Regions from separate parts of the Paenibacillus sp. FSL R7-0297 genome, predicted to be linked through region 1. Evidence: a T-box and tRNA genes for the amino acid it is inferred to sense, from the RefSeq annotation. Region 1 holds a T-box; the other holds one or more tRNA genes.
The links. A T-box is a leader RNA that pairs with one kind of tRNA and senses whether it is charged. The one in region 1 lies ahead of MKZ24_RS24895 (tryptophan--tRNA ligase), so its partner is inferred to be a tRNA-Trp.
Positions count from the first base shown of each region.

Region 2: it has a tRNA-Trp gene. The T-box ahead of MKZ24_RS24895 (tryptophan--tRNA ligase) is inferred to sense a tRNA for this amino acid. The anticodon was not compared.

Region 1 covers NZ_JBBPAQ010000001.1:5,645,268-5,654,916, reverse strand. Annotated here, with positions in the region: gene MKZ24_RS24915 (ABC transporter permease) at 1-815, shown strand, start outside; gene MKZ24_RS24910 (ABC transporter ATP-binding protein) at 825-1,583, shown strand; gene MKZ24_RS24905 (ABC transporter ATP-binding protein) at 1,656-2,369, shown strand; gene MKZ24_RS24900 (hypothetical protein) at 2,362-3,960, shown strand; gene MKZ24_RS24895 (tryptophan--tRNA ligase) at 4,285-5,286, opposite strand; T-box leader at 5,330-5,588, opposite strand; gene MKZ24_RS24890 (serine hydrolase domain-containing protein) at 5,671-6,936, shown strand; gene MKZ24_RS24885 (MerR family transcriptional regulator) at 6,993-7,868, shown strand; gene MKZ24_RS24880 (GNAT family N-acetyltransferase) at 7,891-8,487, shown strand; gene MKZ24_RS24875 (GNAT family N-acetyltransferase) at 8,506-8,979, shown strand; gene MKZ24_RS24870 (ring-cleaving dioxygenase) at 9,303-9,649, shown strand, end outside.
Region 2 covers NZ_JBBPAQ010000001.1:2,141,884-2,151,532, forward strand. Annotated here, with positions in the region: gene MKZ24_RS09410 (nucleotidyltransferase-like protein) at 1-236, shown strand, start outside; rRNA gene MKZ24_RS09415 (16S ribosomal RNA) at 669-2,226, shown strand; rRNA gene MKZ24_RS09420 (23S ribosomal RNA) at 2,615-5,543, shown strand; tRNA gene MKZ24_RS09425 (tRNA-Asn) at 5,607-5,682, shown strand; tRNA gene MKZ24_RS09430 (tRNA-Ser) at 5,686-5,775, shown strand; tRNA gene MKZ24_RS09435 (tRNA-Glu) at 5,806-5,880, shown strand; tRNA gene MKZ24_RS09440 (tRNA-Val) at 5,997-6,072, shown strand; tRNA gene MKZ24_RS09445 (tRNA-Met) at 6,107-6,183, shown strand; tRNA gene MKZ24_RS09450 (tRNA-Asp) at 6,188-6,265, shown strand; tRNA gene MKZ24_RS09455 (tRNA-Phe) at 6,285-6,360, shown strand; tRNA gene MKZ24_RS09460 (tRNA-Thr) at 6,381-6,456, shown strand; tRNA gene MKZ24_RS09465 (tRNA-Tyr) at 6,462-6,547, shown strand; tRNA gene MKZ24_RS09470 (tRNA-Trp) at 6,553-6,626, shown strand; tRNA gene MKZ24_RS09475 (tRNA-His) at 6,653-6,728, shown strand; tRNA gene MKZ24_RS09480 (tRNA-His) at 6,778-6,853, shown strand; tRNA gene MKZ24_RS09485 (tRNA-Gln) at 6,872-6,946, shown strand; tRNA gene MKZ24_RS09490 (tRNA-Gly) at 6,953-7,027, shown strand; tRNA gene MKZ24_RS09495 (tRNA-Cys) at 7,034-7,107, shown strand; tRNA gene MKZ24_RS09500 (tRNA-Leu) at 7,144-7,222, shown strand; partial or broken gene MKZ24_RS09505 (MFS transporter) at 7,377-7,667, opposite strand; gene MKZ24_RS33080 (hypothetical protein) at 7,588-7,815, opposite strand; gene MKZ24_RS09510 (TetR/AcrR family transcriptional regulator) at 7,984-8,562, opposite strand; gene MKZ24_RS09515 (carotenoid biosynthesis protein) at 8,719-9,649, shown strand, end outside.

The DNA.
Region 1 (9,649 bases):
ATGGATCAGTGGAACGGTTAAAGGTTGAGATCGGTGACCATTCAATTTTCCCTGTAGCCTATTCTGAAGGACGTGGGGCGGCTGCAGAGGACGAAGTTGCCCTCTCGGCTGTGAATGCTGATGAGCTGGGCAAAAAGGCTGGGGATCCCATTACACTGTTGGTTGACGGGGAACCCAGGGAGCTTACAGTATGCGGAATTTATTCGGATGTTACCAATGGCGGAAAAACGGCCAAAGCCGTATTCACCACGAATTCAGCGGAAGCCATGTGGTCCGTTATTTATGCGGAGCTTGCAGATCCATCGCTAACCGGCAGTAAGGTAACCGAATATGCGGACCGCTTCAATTATGCGAAGGTGTCGGGGATTGATGAATATGTTACACAGACCTTCGGCTCTACCATCAGCTCAGTCGGTAAGGCCTCCCGGTTAGCCATTATCGTGATGCTGTTCATCAATGTACTGATTACGCTGTTGTTTATGCGGATGCTTGTGGCCAAGGACCGGCATGCCATTGCCGTCATGAAGTCACTCGGGTTTACGAATTCGGATCTGACTGTACAATATTTCTCACGTTCGGTATTCGTGCTGCTTATCGGGATGGTTCTCGGCACATTGCTGGCAAACACGCTCGGGCAGGTACTTGCGGGTGTACTGATTTCCTCGTTTGGAGCTTCATCGTTCAAGTTCGTGATCAATCCGCTATCGGCGTATGTATTATGTCCGCTGATGATGGCAGGCTCAGTGCTGATCGCCACGATTATCGGTACAGCAGGAACAGGACGAATTCAAATATCCGGGAATATTAAGGAGTAGGTCATGGAGATGAAGAAGATGATTACCGGTATAAATATAACCAAACATTACGGCACCGGTGATGACAAGCGTAATGTTCTGGACGGAGTGTCTATCGAAATTAAAGAAGGGGAGTTCGTGTCAGTTATGGGACCTTCGGGCTCTGGTAAGTCGACGCTGATGTTTGCGCTGAGCGGAATGGAGCGGATGGACGGCGGACGGGTTACTTTTGACGGCAGGGATCTGGGGACACTTGCGGAGAATGAGCTTGCTGACCTGCGCAGAACGGGAATGGGCTTTGTGTTTCAGCAGCCGACACTAATGAAGAACTTGAACATCCTGGATAATATTATCCTTCCATCCATGCGTGACAACAGACGAAACGCCGCAGGGATTACAGAGCAAGCAAGACAGCTTATGCAGAAGGTGGGAATCGCGGAGCTGGCGAAGCGGGATATTACGCAGGCCTCGGGAGGGCAGCTTCAGCGTGCAGGGATATGCCGCGCATTGATGAGCAGCCCGAGAATTATTTTTGGTGACGAGCCGACCGGTGCGCTTAACCTGAAAGCTGCCCAGGAGATCATGGACCTGCTGTCCGAGATCAATGCGGAGGGTACGGCGGTCATGCTGGTCACTCATGATGCAACGATTGCAGCGAAGACGGAGCGGATTATGTTCATGTGTGACGGCAGAATTGTGAGCGAAATGCGGCTGCCAAAATACAGCGGCAAGGATATTGAGGAGCGGGTGAACAAGCTCACGGCGAAAATGCGGGAGATTGGTATTTAGTGAAAATGAACGATTAGCGCAGGCTATACGTATTATAGTTATTTGCTAACACCAATGAAGAGGTGAGAGGAAATGCTGACGATCAAACATTTTACGAAGAGTTATAAGGGCGGAAAAAAGGCAGTGGATGACCTCAGTTTAGTGGTCGAGCGGGGCGATATCTATGGCTTCATCGGTCACAACGGGGCGGGCAAAACAACGACTATCCGCGCTGTAGTGGGCGTGCTTGATTTTGAAGAAGGGGAAATTGAAATTGATGGAATCTCCATTAAAAAAGATCCGTTAGCCTGCAAGGCGAAACTTGCCTATATTCCGGATAATCCCGATCTGTACGATCATCTTACCGGCATTCAGTACTTGAATTTCATCGGCGATCTCTTTGGCGTATCCAAGGCAAACCGTGAGCGGCTCATCCAGAAATACAGTGATGCTTTTCAGCTTACGGCCAATTTGGGCGATATGATCTCCTCGTATTCTCACGGGATGAAGCAGAAGCTCGCCATCATCTCCGCGCTCATTCATGAGCCTAAGCTCTTAGTGCTCGATGAACCTTTTGTAGGCCTTGATCCCAAAGCTGCGCATACGCTGAAGACCATCATGGCTGAGCTGTGCAGCAGCGGCGGGGCGATCTTCTTCTCGACACATGTGCTGGATACGGCCGAGAAGATTTGCAATAAGATCGCGATCATTAAGGGAGGCCAGCTGATTGCCCATGGTAGCACTGAAGAGGTGAAGGGCAAGAATAGCCTTGAGGAAGTATTCATGGAGCTGATCGACAATGATTAATATCTGGAGGTTAACGAAGCTGCAGCTGATGTCCTCCTTCGGCCTTAATAAAGCACTGCATACCAAAGATCCTGCAGAGAGACGCAAGGCGCTGCTGCTCAGCCTAACAATTATCGCTGGTGTACTTATGATAGGAGCGATGTCTTTCAGCTACAGCTTCATGATGGCTAAGGCTTTTGAAGAGCTCGGACGGATGGATTTGCTGCTGGCCATTATGATGGCTGTCACTTCGATGGTCGGGTTCTTCACAACGGTCTATAAGGCCAGTGGTGTATTATTCAGCTATAAGGACTATGATATGGTGATGTCGCTGCCGGTGAAGACGAGTCATGTTGTTGCGAGCCGTGTGCTTCAGCTATATGTGATGAATCTGTTTTTCACCCTGCTGGTTATGCTGCCGGCCGGTACGGTATATGCGATGCAAGTGAATCCGGGTGTGATTTTTTATCTGTTTTTTCTAATGACGCTTCTATTCATCACCTTACTGCCGATTATAGCGGCAACGATTATTGGCTCATTGATCAGCTGGATATCTTCAAGGTTTAGAGCAAGCAAGCTGATTAGTATACTCTTCACTTTTGCCTTCATTATTGTACTCATGCTGGGTTCATTTAATCTTAACGGAGACGAGCAGGAGCTTGCGGATTTAGGGGCTGGGCTGGGTGATGCGATCTTTAAGCTGTATCCTCTGGCTTCCGTGTATGTGGATGCTGTCTGCTCGTACCAGGTACCTTCATTGATCTTCTTTATTGCTCTGTCTGTACTTGCATTTGTACTCTTCTCCACAGTGCTGGCAACACGGTACAAAGCTATCCATACGGGACTAATGACAAGCCACGCAGGCAGCAAATATACTATGAAGCCGTTGCAGGCAAATTCTGCATTCAAGGCGTTGTATCTCAAGGAGCTGCGCCGCTACTTCAGTTCTACTAATTATGTGCTGAACACAGGCATTGGTATGGTTCTGTTACTGGTAATGTCGGTTTCCTTATTGTTCCTCAGTTCAGAGAAGCTCGGAGCCTTGCTTGAAATTCCGCAATTATCACAGTATTTGAGCACGCTGAGTCCGCTTGTGGTTTCCTTATTTGTGATTATTAGCTGCACCACGGCAAGTTCGATTTCGCTTGAAGGGAATCATCTGTGGATTTTACAAAGCTCGCCCGTCTCTAAACCTACCATTATCCTCAGTAAAGTTGCCGTGAATCTCACCCTTACGTTGCCAGTCATTGCCGTAAGCTGGGTACTGCTTATCTATACACTGGGGACTGGATGGGCCGAAAGTATATTAATGCTTGTGATCCCAGTGATCTACGCTTGTTACTCTGCCATGCTGGGCGTTATTGTGAACCTGAAGCTGCCTAAGCTGGAATGGACAAATGAGGTTGCGGTAATCAAGCAGAGTGCAGCAGTGCTGGTGTCGATGATTCTCGGATTCATCAGTCTGGCTGCTCCAGCGGCTCTATTCATGCTTCTTAGTAATGTGAATGGAAATCTCCTTATGCTGATATACGCAGTTATAATGGCAGGGGGCTGCGCCGGAATGTACAGGTATATACGGGTTAGCGGGGAGCGGTTGTTTCAGAGGCTGTAGCACACAAAAGAAACCACTCTTAAAATAGGATTAAACCTTTCTAAGAAGTGGTTTCTTTGTGTTGTCTATGAACAAAGCTCATCATAGCCCCTCATGTTAATCTATTAAGGTTTAGTAACGCAGGCCATAAAAACCAGTATCATCGCATGCGCATCCGGGGAACGGGCTGGAGGATGGCATCCATATCCGTTACTGACATTCTGGAAATTATACGTTGAGTTACGTACGTTCACCGATATTCCTCCCACCAGTCTATTTTATATCATGTATGGACTTGATAATTTTACCATATCACCCGCTTAGGCTAAACTCCGCTCCATGGATCTATTTATATCGTCCGATCCTGGATTTGACCTGGGCAAGCAGAGGTGCAGCTAGGGCTCTTGCCTTCCGGGCACCTTCACTCAGGATCGCGTCGATCTGCTCTGGCGCTGCCATTAACTCATTGTATTTGTTCCGGGGTTCCTCCAGTGCAGCATTAACCACCTGAAACAGCTCCTGCTTAGCCTCACCCCAACTGATGCCGCTTAGATATTGGTTCCTGAAATCCTGTACTTGAGCGGGAGCCGCAAACTCTTTGTACAGCAAGAAAATATTAGACGTATCCGGGTCTTTCGGTTCCTCGGGAGGTGTAGAGTCTGTTTTGATTTTGCTGATCAGCTTCTTCAGGTTCTCTGGTGTTTCGAACAGCGGAATCGTATTATTATAGCTTTTGCTCATCTTCCGCCCGTCCAGCCCTGGAATCACGGATGTGTTCTCATCGACCCTATAATCAGGCAGCTTGAAGGTATCCCCATAAATCCGGTTGAAGCCTTCGGCAATATCCCTGGCGATCTCCACATGCTGAATCTGGTCTTTACCGACAGGGACCTTGTCTGATTGAAACAGCAGAATGTCCGCTGCCATCAGAACCGGATAAGTGAACAGGCCCATATTGACTCCGGTATCCGCATCCACGCCTGATTGAATATTTTGTTCATGAATGGCTTTGTACGCATGGGCACGGTTCATTAGACCTTTGGACGTCAGGCAAGATAGAATCCAGTGAAGCTCGAAGATCTCCGGCACATCAGATTGTCGATAAAAGATTACCCGCTCCGGGTCCAGTCCCAGTGCCAGCCATGTAGCTGCGATACCATAAGACAGATTACGAAACTCGTCTCTGTCCTGTATGAAAGTTAATCCATGATAGTCAGCGATAAAATAAAGCGCAGTACAATCACTGGCCCCGGCGAGTTGCAGTGCAGGCTTGATCGCTCCGATGTAATTCCCCAGATGGACTTTGCCCGTAGGCTTAATTCCGGTTAATACAATTTCCTTACTCATGTTATCCCTCCGTTTATGTATCAAAAAGGGGTCCTCTCATCCTGAAAAGGACGAGAGAACCCCGTGGTACCACCTTAATTAGCCCGGATTGTGATCCGGACCCGCTTAAACGTATCGTGACATCGCTATATGCCCTGAATACGCGTCTCTTGTAACGATGAGACCTTCGCCAAAGCCTACTTCCTGAAGGTTCGGTTTGGATGCTCAGAAGCCCACTTCGGCATAATCCCTACACTGATTCGCACCGGCCATCAGCTCTCTGGAGTATTCGTTATGCGTACTCTCTTCGTCATTGCAAAGTTGTATAATATTGTATTACTGTATTTTTACAACATCTAAGGGTGAATGTCAATTGATAGTTAAAACAGATTAGGGAGTGAGTCCGTGCGGACATTACGTGAAAAGCTTGAGGATTATACGAATGAGTACCTGAAGCTGTGGGATTTTTACGGGGTTATTCAAGTTACCCGGAAGGGCGAAGTACTCTTTGAGAAGGCCTGCGGCTATGCGAGTATTGAGTTTGGAATTAAAAATGATATGCATTCATGCTTCTCACTTGCTTCCATGTCTAAACAGTTTACGGCTTTTGCAGTTATGCTTCTATGTGACAGGCAGGTGCTGGATATCGATCAATCCGCACAGCTATATCTACCTGCAGATCTGAAAATTGATGAGTCTATTACCGTACATCATTTATTGTCACACACATCCGGTTTATATAATTTTTATAATTTTGAGAATGATTTTTTCGGCGGATATAACAGAATGAATTACTCACAGACGGAGTACTTCCAGCAGTATATCAACAAGAAGCCCACAAAGCCGGCGGGTACAGAATATGATTATAATAACTCCAATTATAATTTGCTGGCCTGGATTATTGAGCATGTTTCGGGAGAGAAGTATGGGGATTTCCTTCAAAAGCATCTCTTCCGGCCTTTAGCTATGTCTAACAGCGTTGTTGACGACGGGTGCCGGGTGATGGTTAACAGAGCAAGCAATTATGCCAAGGATTTCGCCGAAACGGTCAAATGCCCGTATCACAACGAGAAGTTCAGCATTGGTGCAGGTGCGGTGGTTTCGGACTGCGAGGATTTGCACAAATGGTATGCCTGTCTGCGGGACCGGAAGCTGCTGTCACCGGAGGCATATGCCAGATTTTTCACCGAGAACGATAACAACTACTGCTATGGCTTGGAGCATCACCACCTTTACGGCCAAGACAGATATGCCCATGGCGGGGATCACCTTGGGGTCAGCACCTATATGCAGAATTTTTTTGCTGAAGACATCTGTATTCTTATTCTGTCAAACAATGAAGCTATTAATCAGTACCGGCTGGGCAATACAATCTCAGATATTCTGCATAATGTTGAGGTGAAGGCTCCGGTTCGGCATCCTGAAGTTCACTTCAGTGAGCGCAGCCTACGGATGTACTGCGGAACGTACCTGGAAGACAAAATCCAGATAGAAATCATAAACGGGAAATTATATTTCACGAGATTCTCCGGCAATTTTCATATTGAGCTCTATCCAGTAGGTGAGGGAGTATTTGTCCAAAGATATTATGACCAGACCCATCCCTACAGGATCGCAGAGAATGAGATGGGTGAGATGACTTTTTTCGGGCACACCAGGATTACTTCTTGATATTGACGCAGCGTCAAGTGATACGATAGCTATGAGATCTCAGAGAGGAGAGCGAAATGAACAGATCTGTTGCTATACAAGAAATGTCGGAGCAGCTGGGGCTGACGAGCCGTACGCTGCGCCACTGGGAAGCGGAAGGGTTATTCCAAAGCGATAGAGATGTTTCCTCCGGTTGGCGTGTGTACGACGAACATGCACTGGCATGTATTCGGATAACAGCGATGCTGCGGAAGATGGACATTCCGATCAAAGAAATAAAGACTGTCCTTATAGCGAATTCAATAGCCGGACTTAGTAAAGTCATAGAGAAGAAAGTGAACTCTCTTAAGAAGCAAAGAGAACAGGTAGGGCTTGTTGAGAAGCAGTTGACCCGGGTCCTGGAATACCTTGAGAGGCAGAACGAAGGAAATCTGGTCCTGGATGATATCCTTATGGAGACGGAGGCTGTATTTATGAGCAGTTTAACGGAACAGCATGTATTCAAAATCATTGACTTAGCACCCATGAGAGTCGCTTTTCATATTGTCGTGGACGTATCCCCCGAGGACAAAGTGATGGGGCCGCTGATGGATTGGCTGAGGTCAGCGAATCTGCTCGGCACGGCGCGTTTCTTCGGCGGGAACATGAAGCCTATGCCCGGCAGTGCCGGCAAACCTTATGGCTATGGAATGTGTGCGACCATTCCTGAGGGCGTTGTTGTGCCGGAGCCCTTTAAGGAAATGACGCTGCCCGGAGGATTATTTGCGATGCTGGAAAGCAGCGACGACATTGGCGGATCATGGAAGACACTGATGAATCAGTTATCACAAAGTAAGAAATACCGCTCTGACCGCGGACGGCTCTGCCTGGAAGAGCATATCCGTAATGATCATCCGGAAGGCAGCGGTAATCTGTATTATTTGAACCTGCTGGAGCCGGTGTTATTGAAATAAGTGTAAACGGCGGACTTCCTTAGTGAAGTTCCGCCTGTTTGCATTCAAGAATCTACATGCAATATATCATGGTGGAATGATGTATTTCATTGTAATATTTGTAAGTGTATTTGAAGAGGAAATGGGGAGGGACATGGGAATAGAATTTAGGAAAATAAGTGAGTTCGGGCGGGGAACACTCTTTGAATTATTGAAAGATGCCTATGCCTTTAATTGCCGGTATGAGCAAAGCTGCCTTGCTGAATGGCGGGAATTTGACAACTTTTTCTTTGATAATCTGCAAATTGCCGATAAATACGGATTCATCACAACGCTAAACGGTGAAGCCATCGGATTTGTTACCTGGGACCCGAGGAACCTGCCAGAGGTTGCGGAAATAGGCCACAACTGCATTGCTTCAGCACACAAAGGTAAAGGTTACAGTAAGATGCAGCTTCAAGAAGCAGTGAATAGAATCCTCCAAAAAGAAGTCCGTAAAATTATTGTAACAACGAATGATGATCTGGTCCCTGCCCGGCGGATGTATGAGAGTATCGGGTTCACTCTGGCGCGTAGAAGACCGAATAATCATATTGCCGGATTGGATGGCGAACACTTGGATTATGTATATTTTGTATAAAATCTGGAGGTACATAGGATGGAAGTGACATTAAGTAAAGCGGTAGTGGAAGATGCGGCGGCGATTCATGAAATGCAAACCCGGGCGTTCCTGCCCCTACTCGAGAAATATCAGGATCATGATACGAACCCGGCCAATGAAACCCTAGAAAGAGTAATGGAGCGGTTCAATCAAGCATGTGTAGATTATTACATCATCCGGAATGCCGGTGTTGCGGCTGGTAGTATTAGAGTCGTGAAGAAAGGGGATAATCATTACTGGATCGGCACAACATTCATCTTGCCGGAATATCAGGGTCAAGGACTTGCCCAGCAAGTTTTCACCCAGATTGAGCGCATCTATGCTGACGCTAAGTCTTGGGGGCTGGCTACCATCGTGCAAGATGAAAGAAACTGCTACTTGTATGAGAAGCTGGGTTACAGAAGAACAGGTGAGACCAAAGAGATCAATGACAAGCTGACGTTGTGCTTTTATGAAAAAAAGCTTGTTTAAGGTTCACGTTAACGTTAAGAGATGAAGCTATAAAATGTTGTATTTATTGCAACTTTGATTCATAAGTAACTAAGTTTTCAAGGGATTGTTGTATGAAAATTTTCGATTAGGGACGTTTTAAGGAGGAGAATGTTGCATTTTGTGCAGGATTGTAAATCGTAAGAGATATAGACAAACGCTTGACAAACGGATTAATAAAAAGTAAAGTGAGAATATAAATTATCTTAACTTAAAGATAATATTCAACCTAATATCTTAAAGTAAAGATATTATAAGCTGTACTAGTTGCTACTTAAAATTTATCAAAACAGGAGTGAATTCAAATGAATAAACAAACTATGGGCATTCATCATATCACCGCAATTGTCGGCCATCCGCAGGAAAATATGGATTTCTATGCAGGCGTATTGGGACTCCGGCTGGTTAAGCAAACCGTCAATTTCGACGATCCCGGAACGTATCACTTTTACTTCGGCAACAATGGTGGCAAGCCGGGGACCATTATCACCTTCTTCCCTTGGGCAGATGCGTATCAGGGTAAAATCGGCGGGGGTCAGGTCGGCGTTACTTCATATGTGATTCCGGTAGGGGCGATGGCTTTCTGGAGAGAAAGACTGACGAAGTTTAAGGTTGCTTTTACCGAAATGGAGCGGTTTGGCGAGCAGTACCT
Region 2 (9,649 bases), 3.5 Mb from region 1:
GCGAGTTTGCGTTAATGTCAAAAATGGCGGATTGTTGCGCCATGCTGCTCCATATCCTGAGCAGCCGCAAGGAGGCTTGGAGTATCAAGGAACTTCTGCAGCATTCAGGACTGAGCCAGCTCCAGGCAGAGCTACCGCTTGTTCTGCGCAAGCTTGTATCGCGTTCATTAATTAGAGAAATTACTTCTTGGGCTGTAGAGGCCGGGGACGGACATGCAATTCGGTATACCCTTTAGTTAGGTGGCTGTCCACGGACATGAATAGACCTATAATAGAAAAAGTAAGCAGGAGGATGGAGAGAGGTAGTGTACTCTCTTTTTTTATTTGTTCCTTGCTGCATGAGCGCAGATAATGAGGGGAATATTTAGGGTTGACTAGGACGCAACTTATGTGATAAATTATAACTCGTCCCTCTGACATAACGATGCGCTGCAAAGCAGTCGTAAATCAGCCAAAAAAAGAAATCAAAAAAAAGGTTGACTAAAACGAGGGCGCTGTGATATATTATAAAGGTCGCTGCTGAAACAAATAACGGCGACAAAAGATGAGACATTGATCTTTGAAAACTGAACAACGAGTGAGTGGGAGATCGCTTCGGCGAGATCCAAAAAAGAGAATGAAAATTCTCGTCAGATGTTTCAAAATGAGCAATCGCTCTTTCTAAAACCAATTTGGAGAGTTTGATCCTGGCTCAGGACGAACGCTGGCGGCATGCCTAATACATGCAAGTCGAGCGGAGTTCATTTGAAAGCTTGCTTTCAAATGAATTTAGCGGCGGACGGGTGAGTAACACGTAGGCAACCTGCCCTCAAGACTGGGATAACTACCGGAAACGGTAGCTAATACCGGATAATTTCTTTCCTCTCCTGAAGAGAGAATGAAAGGCGGAGCAATCTGCCACTTGGGGATGGGCCTGCGGCGCATTAGCTAGTTGGTGGGGTAACGGCTCACCAAGGCGACGATGCGTAGCCGACCTGAGAGGGTGAACGGCCACACTGGGACTGAGACACGGCCCAGACTCCTACGGGAGGCAGCAGTAGGGAATCTTCCGCAATGGGCGAAAGCCTGACGGAGCAATGCCGCGTGAGTGATGAAGGTTTTCGGATCGTAAAGCTCTGTTGCCAGGGAAGAACGTCCGGTAGAGTAACTGCTACCGGAGTGACGGTACCTGAGAAGAAAGCCCCGGCTAACTACGTGCCAGCAGCCGCGGTAATACGTAGGGGGCAAGCGTTGTCCGGAATTATTGGGCGTAAAGCGCGCGCAGGCGGTCATTTAAGTCTGGTGTTTAAACCTTGGGCTCAACCTGGGGTCGCACTGGAAACTGGGTGACTTGAGTACAGAAGAGGAAAGTGGAATTCCACGTGTAGCGGTGAAATGCGTAGATATGTGGAGGAACACCAGTGGCGAAGGCGACTTTCTGGGCTGTAACTGACGCTGAGGCGCGAAAGCGTGGGGAGCAAACAGGATTAGATACCCTGGTAGTCCACGCCGTAAACGATGAGTGCTAGGTGTTAGGGGTTTCGATACCCTTGGTGCCGAAGTTAACACAGTAAGCACTCCGCCTGGGGAGTACGGTCGCAAGACTGAAACTCAAAGGAATTGACGGGGACCCGCACAAGCAGTGGAGTATGTGGTTTAATTCGAAGCAACGCGAAGAACCTTACCAGGTCTTGACATCCCGATGAAAGCATTAGAGATAGTGCCCCTCTTCGGAGCATCGGAGACAGGTGGTGCATGGTTGTCGTCAGCTCGTGTCGTGAGATGTTGGGTTAAGTCCCGCAACGAGCGCAACCCTTGACTTTAGTTGCCAGCAGGTAAGGCTGGGCACTCTAGAGTGACTGCCGGTGACAAACCGGAGGAAGGTGGGGATGACGTCAAATCATCATGCCCCTTATGACCTGGGCTACACACGTACTACAATGGCCGGTACAACGGGAAGCGAAACCGCGAGGTGGAGCCAATCCCAGCAAAGCCGGTCTCAGTTCGGATTGCAGGCTGCAACTCGCCTGCATGAAGTCGGAATTGCTAGTAATCGCGGATCAGCATGCCGCGGTGAATACGTTCCCGGGTCTTGTACACACCGCCCGTCACACCACGAGAGTTTACAACACCCGAAGTCGGTGGGGTAACCCGCAAGGGAGCCAGCCGCCGAAGGTGGGGTAGATGATTGGGGTGAAGTCGTAACAAGGTAGCCGTATCGGAAGGTGCGGCTGGATCACCTCCTTTCTATGGAGAATCGTTTCCTGCAACGGAAACATTCAAATCGGAAGCTAAAGCTTCCACAACGAACCTTAGGGTTCAAACACTCACTCGTTGGTCAGTTTTGAGAGTTTAAGCTCTCATCTTTAAACTGTCTGAATTTTCGAACATCACAGTCGTGATTGTCCCGAAATTTCAGCACCTTGATCCTTGAAAACTGGATACCGAAACGAATTTGCGTTTTAGAACATCTTTTAGCTGAAACTTGTGTAAGCAAGTTGAAATAGTTATTAGTCATGCTGAGCGATGGTTTTGGATTATGAGCGACTTTTGGCTTTAAACAGACTAGCGGACGGATTCATCCGGAAGCGCTGTTTAAAACAAGATGAGCGAATGAGCCAATACCGGAGCGATTGGTTAAGCTAATAAGAGCACACGGAGGATGCCTAGGCGCCAGGAGCCGACGAAGGACGTGGCGAACAACGAAACTGCCTCGGGGAGCTGTAAGCAAGCTTTGATCCGGGGGTGTCCGAATGGGGAAACCCAGCTGTGGTAATTCGCAGTTACTCGTATCTGAATACATAGGATACGCAGAGGCAGACCAGGGGAACTGAAACATCTAAGTACCCTGAGGAAGAGAAAACAATAGTGATTCCGTCAGTAGCGGCGAGCGAACGCGGAACAGCCTAAACCAAGGGGCTTGCCCCTTGGGGTTGTGGGACGTCTCACATGGAGTTACAAAGGAATATGGTAGGCGAAGAGGTCTGGAAAGGCCCGCGATAGAGGTAAAAGCCCTGTAGCCTAAACTGTGTTCTCTCCGAGACGGATCCCGAGTAGTGCGGGGCACGTGAAACCCCGTATGAATCCAGCAGGACCATCTGCTAAGGCTAAATACTACCTGGCGACCGATAGTGAAACAGTACCGTGAGGGAAAGGTGAAAAGCACCCCGGAAGGGGAGTGAAATAGAACCTGAAACCGTGTGCTTACAAAAAGTCAGAGCCCTATTACTGGGTGATGGCGTGCCTTTTGTAGAATGAACCGGCGAGTTACGTTTAACATGCAAGGTTAAGTCGAGAAGACGGAGCCGCAGCGAAAGCGAGTCTGAATAGGGCGAATGAGTATGTGGACGTAGACCCGAAACCGTGTGATCTACCCCTGTCCAGGGTGAAGGTGCGGTAACACGCACTGGAGGCCCGAACCCACGCATGTTGAAAAATGCGGGGATGAGGTGGGGGTAGCGGAGAAATTCCAATCGAACTCGGAGATAGCTGGTTCTCCCCGAAATAGCTTTAGGGCTAGCCTCGGTGAATGGAGTGGTGGAGGTAGAGCACTGATTGGGTGCGGGGCCCGCAAGGGTTACCAAGCTCAGTCAAACTCCGAATGCCATTAACTTCTTGCCGGGAGTCAGACAGTGAGTGCTAAGATCCATTGTCAAAAGGGAAACAGCCCAGACCATCAGCTAAGGTCCCCAAGTGTGTGTTAAGTGGGAAAGGATGTGGAGTTGCACAGACAACCAGGATGTTGGCTTAGAAGCAGCCACCATTGAAAGAGTGCGTAATAGCTCACTGGTCGAGTGACTCTGCGCCGAAAATGTAACGGGGCTAAACACACCACCGAAGCTATGGCTAGATACTTTGTATCTGGGGTAGGGGAGCGTTGTATGTGGGTTGAAGGTGTACCGTAAGGAGCGCTGGACAGCATACAAGTGAGAATGCCGGTATGAGTAACGAAAAGATCAGTGAGAATCTGATCCGCCGAAAGCCCAAGGTTTCCTGAGGAAGGCTCGTCCGCTCAGGGTAAGTCGGGACCTAAGGCGAGGCCGAAAGGCGTAGTCGAAGGACAACAGTTTGAAATTACTGTACCACCGTAATCCGCTATGAGCGATGGGGTGACGCAGGAGGGTAGTGACGCGGACTGATGGATGTGTCCGTCTAAGCAGTGAGGCTGATGTGTAGGCAAATCCGCACATCATTAAGGCTGGGCTGTGATGGGGAGCGAAAATTGTAGTAGCGAAGGTCATGATCTCACACTGCCAAGAAAAGCCTCTAGCCAGGAGAAGGTGCCCGTACCGCAAACCGACACAGGTAGGCGAGAAGAGAATTCTAAGGCGCGCGGAAGAACTCTCGTTAAGGAACTCGGCAAAATGACCTCGTAACTTCGGGAGAAGAGGTGCCTCGGTAGGGTGAATAGCCCGAGGGGGCCGCAGTGAAAAGGCCCAAGCGACTGTTTAGCAAAAACACAGGTCTGTGCGAAGCCGCAAGGCGAAGTATACGGGCTGACGCCTGCCCGGTGCTGGAAGGTTAAGGGGAGTGGTTAGGGGCAACCCGAAGCTGTGAACCGAAGCCCCAGTAAACGGCGGCCGTAACTATAACGGTCCTAAGGTAGCGAAATTCCTTGTCAGGTAAATTCTGACCCGCACGAATGGCGTAACGACTTGGGCGCTGTCTCAACGAGAGATCCGGTGAAATTTTAATACCTGTGAAGATGCAGGTTACCCGCGACAAGACGGAAAGACCCCATGGAGCTTTACTGCAGCTTGATATTGAATTTGGGTACGATCTGTACAGGATAGGTGGGAGCCGTAGAGGCAGGAGCGCAAGCTTCTGCGGAGGCGCCGTTGGGATACCACCCTGATCGTATCTAGGTTCTAACCTAGTACCCTAAGCGGGTACGGGGACCGTGTCAGGCGGGCAGTTTGACTGGGGCGGTCGCCTCCTAAAGAGTAACGGAGGCGTTCAAAGGTTCCCTCAGAATGGTTGGAAATCATTCGCAGAGTGCAAAGGCATAAGGGAGCTTGACTGCGAGACCTACAAGTCGAGCAGGGACGAAAGTCGGACTTAGTGATCCGGTGGTACCGCATGGAAGGGCCATCGCTCAACGGATAAAAGCTACCCTGGGGATAACAGGCTTATCTCCCCCAAGAGTCCACATCGACGGGGAGGTTTGGCACCTCGATGTCGGCTCATCGCATCCTGGGGCTGAAGTAGGTCCCAAGGGTTGGGCTGTTCGCCCATTAAAGCGGTACGCGAGCTGGGTTCAGAACGTCGTGAGACAGTTCGGTCCCTATCTGTCGTGGGCGCAGGAAATTTGAGAGGAGCTGTCCTTAGTACGAGAGGACCGGGATGGACGTACCGCTGGTGCATCAGTTGTTCCGCCAGGAGCATGGCTGAGTAGCTACGTACGGACGGGATAAGCGCTGAAAGCATCTAAGCGTGAAGCCCCCCTCAAGATGAGATTTCCCAACTAGTAAGACCCCTTGAAGACGACGAGGTAGATAGGTTGGAGGTGGAAGTGCAGCAATGCACGGAGCTGACCAATACTAATCGGTCGAGGGCTTATCCAAATTTCTTAGAGCGCAGATTCGTTTCGGATTCAGTTTTCAGGCGATCAAGCTTGATATGTATATTCCCTGATAGCTCAGTTGGTAGAGCACTCGACTGTTAATCGAGTTGTCACAGGTTCGAGTCCTGTTCGGGGAGCCATTTGGAGAGGTGTCCGAGTTTGGCCGAAGGAGCACGATTGGAAATCGTGTAGGCGCCACAAGCGTCTCGAGGGTTCGAATCCCTCTCTCTCCGTAGCTTTACTTTACAAGTAGTTAACAGCATGGCTCGTTGGTCAAGGGGTTAAGACACCTCCCTTTCACGGAGGTAACATGGGTTCGAATCCCATACGAGTCACCAATTTCTTCTTCGATTAATGGGATGAGAATTCCCTGGGTTCGTTGAAGCATAGGCATCGTAAGGAATACATCGCAATCTCGTAACGGAGTGGAGAGTATCTCATACGAGTCATATATGGAGGCTTAGCTCAGCTGGGAGAGCATCTGCCTTACAAGCAGAGGGTCGGGGGTTCGAACCCCTCAGCCTCCACCATCTATCTTTTAATAGAATAGATCTTTAACATTGACGCGGGGTGGAGCAGCCCGGTAGCTCGTCGGGCTCATAACCCGAAGGCCGCAGGTTCAAATCCTGCCCCCGCAACCAATTTGGAACCGTGGTGTAGTTGGCCTAACATGCCTGCCTGTCACGCAGGAGATCGCGGGTTCGAATCCCGTCGGTTCCGCCATCTTTATGAAAAAATGTTCGGCTCGGTAGCTCAGTCGGTAGAGCAAAGGACTGAAAATCCTTGTGTCGGGGGTTCGATTCCCTCCCGCGCCACCATATTTCTTACAACTTAATACGCCGGTGTAGCTCAATTGGTAGAGCAACTGACTTGTAATCAGTAGGTTGGGGGTTCAAGTCCTCTCGCCGGCACCATCCTCGGAGGCTTAGCGAAGTGGCCAAACGCATCAGACTGTAAATCTGCTCACGTACGTGTTCGGTGGTTCGAATCCATCAGCCTCCACCATTTTTAGGGGCATAGTTTAAAGGTAGAACAACGGTCTCCAAAACCGTTGGTGTGGGTTCAATTCCTGCTGCCCCTGCCAAGTAATATCCTATAAAATTTAATATGGCGATCGTGGCGAAGTGGTTAACGCACCGGATTGTGGTTCCGGCATTCGTGGGTTCGAGACCCATCGGTCGCCCCATTTCTTTTATAAGAGTTATAAGGCATTGCAATTAAATAAGCTTCATATGGCGACTGTGGCGAAGGGGTTAACGCACCGGATTGTGGTTCCGGCATTCGTGGGTTCGAGACCCATCAGTCGCCCCATTTTATTAAATCAAATGTTGGGGATTAGCCAAGCGGTAAGGCAACGGACTTTGACTCCGTCATTCATAGGTTCGATTCCTATATCCCCAGCCATTATATGCGGACGTGGCTCAGCGGTAGAGCATCGCCTTGCCAAGGCGAGGGTCGCGGGTTCGATTCCCGTCGTCCGCTCCATTTTTTGGTGCCATAGCCAAGTGGTAAGGCAAAGCTCTGCAAAAGCTTTATCCCCAGTTCAAATCTGGGTGGCACCTCCATTTTATTTTAGAATCAATTGTAAATAATATGTATATGCCGGCGTGGCGGAATGGCAGACGCGCTCGACTCAAAATCGAGTGGGAAACCGTGGAGGTTCGAGTCCTCTCGCCGGTATCTGCTAAAAGAGTTCATCAGAGATATTCTCTGGTGGGCTCTTTTTTCTTTTTATTTGAGCTGTATTCTCTTACTCCAGTTATGCGTAGAACTATCAAGATCCAGGCAATCTTTATCAGAACCAACAAATTGATTTCTAGCCGCACCTAGACCAACGATACCTCATGCCTGCCCCCACAGCTAAGGGAACACTAATACCGGAAGCTACCGCCCCGCATAGATTCAGGGAAACAGAATATCCCACTGTCCATAGTACCCATTTGCTGCGGAAACTCCCGTTTGATCAGGCTCGGAAGTAATACATTACATAGGGGAATAGCAAACCTCAGAATTGCAGTTCCAACATACAAGGTCACTCCTCCCGATTACGACTGAACAGCAATGGTCCCACCGATGTGAGGGGAGCACGCAAATTCGCTGCGATAAAAATAATTCCTACGATCATGAACCAGAGTGTCGCTTGCTTGCGAATACCGGTTCTGGAGACGGACAGCTTCCTCAGCTTTATGACCATCCTGATTGGCAATGGCTTGATAAATCAGGTCATAGGAGTCGAGATAAAAGCCGCATCTTTGCTTCGTTTCCAAAACCATGTTCTGACCTCCAGGCTCTCGAACTTATCGGTATGCTGAATCACTTTTCTTATTACTGACCCCAAAATACTGGAGGAGCAGACATAAGTCCCATCCCCTTGCCTGGTCTTCAGCAGAAGAGCAGAGAAGCGGCCCTCAAAAATGAGCGTCCGCTTCATTTTAAATAATTTATAATTCTTCGGAATAAAATGCTTTGGATACTGCCTCTGTGGCTTTATCAATAAAAGCTGCAACTTTACTGGGGCTTTCCTTCAAACCACTACTCACCCACTTTTTTATAATGGCTATACTGCCATGAGCGGCAAACGTATACCAAGACTCAAATAATTGTGGATCAAAATATTTTAATTCCTGCTTCCATCGCTCAATGGTTAAATCGTGACTGATATAAAGGATTCTTTCTAATAATTCTTTATCGCCATGCTCTGAGAACAGAACCTCACAAATCGTTTTATTCGCTTTTATATATTTACATAATTCATAAGATAGCTTTTCAGGAGTTTTAACGTCAGAAGAATTAATCCCAAGTTGCTTAATTTCTTCGTAAAGATCATTCTCGATCGTTGAAAGAAGCTCAAACTGATTAGCATAGTGTGAATAAAAGGTGTTGCGATTAATGTTTGCTTCGCTGCAAATGTCGGTCACTGTAACTTTATTGATAGACCGTTCTGTCAAAAGCTTCAACAAGCTTTCTTTTATAACCATTTTTGTATATCTCACTCTGTGATCTGCTTTTTTGTCTGCCATAATATCCTCCCCATATAAAATAAAAAATGAACAAAACTAATGTGATTTGTATGATAACTAACATAATTCAAACGAACAGCCTGTTGTTTTACTAACATGGTGATATTATAATTTATTTGAACGTTCGATTCAAATTAAATTAAATGGAGGTAAAATATGGGAGATATAACTGTAGTCCCTGTATGGATTATTCAAGATATTATGGTATTAATTGCTGCTGTTCTAATGGTTTTCTATATCCTTGATAAGGAAGAACATCCTAAAACGGTTCTAATGCAATTTATAGGTTTTGTGTTTTTTTACGCAGCTGTTTTTGAAATTACTGCGTCATCTCTTGGGGAAGGTTTCTACGCCTATGGGCGGAGTATTTTAATGTTATTTAATATACCTATTACTGTCCCTATAATTGAGTTTCTGATCATTTATTCAACTTTGCGTGTTCTAAAGTCTGTAAATATACCGTCCTGGACTAAACCCTTTATTACGGGATTAAGCGCTATGGTGTTTGACTTTTCATTGGATCCGGTGGCCGTTAAACAGATATTTCAGACCATGGAAGGAAGCATTGCAAGATGGACGTATTATCCGCTGGCCGGTGAACCTCAAATCTATGGGGAACCTGTGATGAATTTTACAGGATGGATTTATATAGCGGGATATTGGACAGTCTTTATTCTAATTGGTGAATGGTGGCATAAAAAGAAAGGCTACAGTAAATCCGTTGGTTACATTTATCCGTTTCTGGCGGCAATTGCGTCATTGGCTTGTATGTTCTCACCTTTATCTAACTTCTTTAATTATATGGGGCCATTCTTCGAAAGAACCTCTAATATGCAATGGGTGAATTTGATTGCACTTTCTGTAATTACAATCGGAGTTTTAGCATTAGCTTTCCTAAAGTTCTGGGACCGGAAGGTTAATTATTCAATCACTCCCAAAAAAGATTTTCCGATCATGTTTACGTTCTTGGGGTTCCCCCTGGTTAATACTATATTTTGCCTTATAGGAGGCTACACGGAAGTACTGTGGTTGGTCGTTCTAGCTCAGATAGTATTAATGTTTGCCTGGATTGGAATTTATATGATGG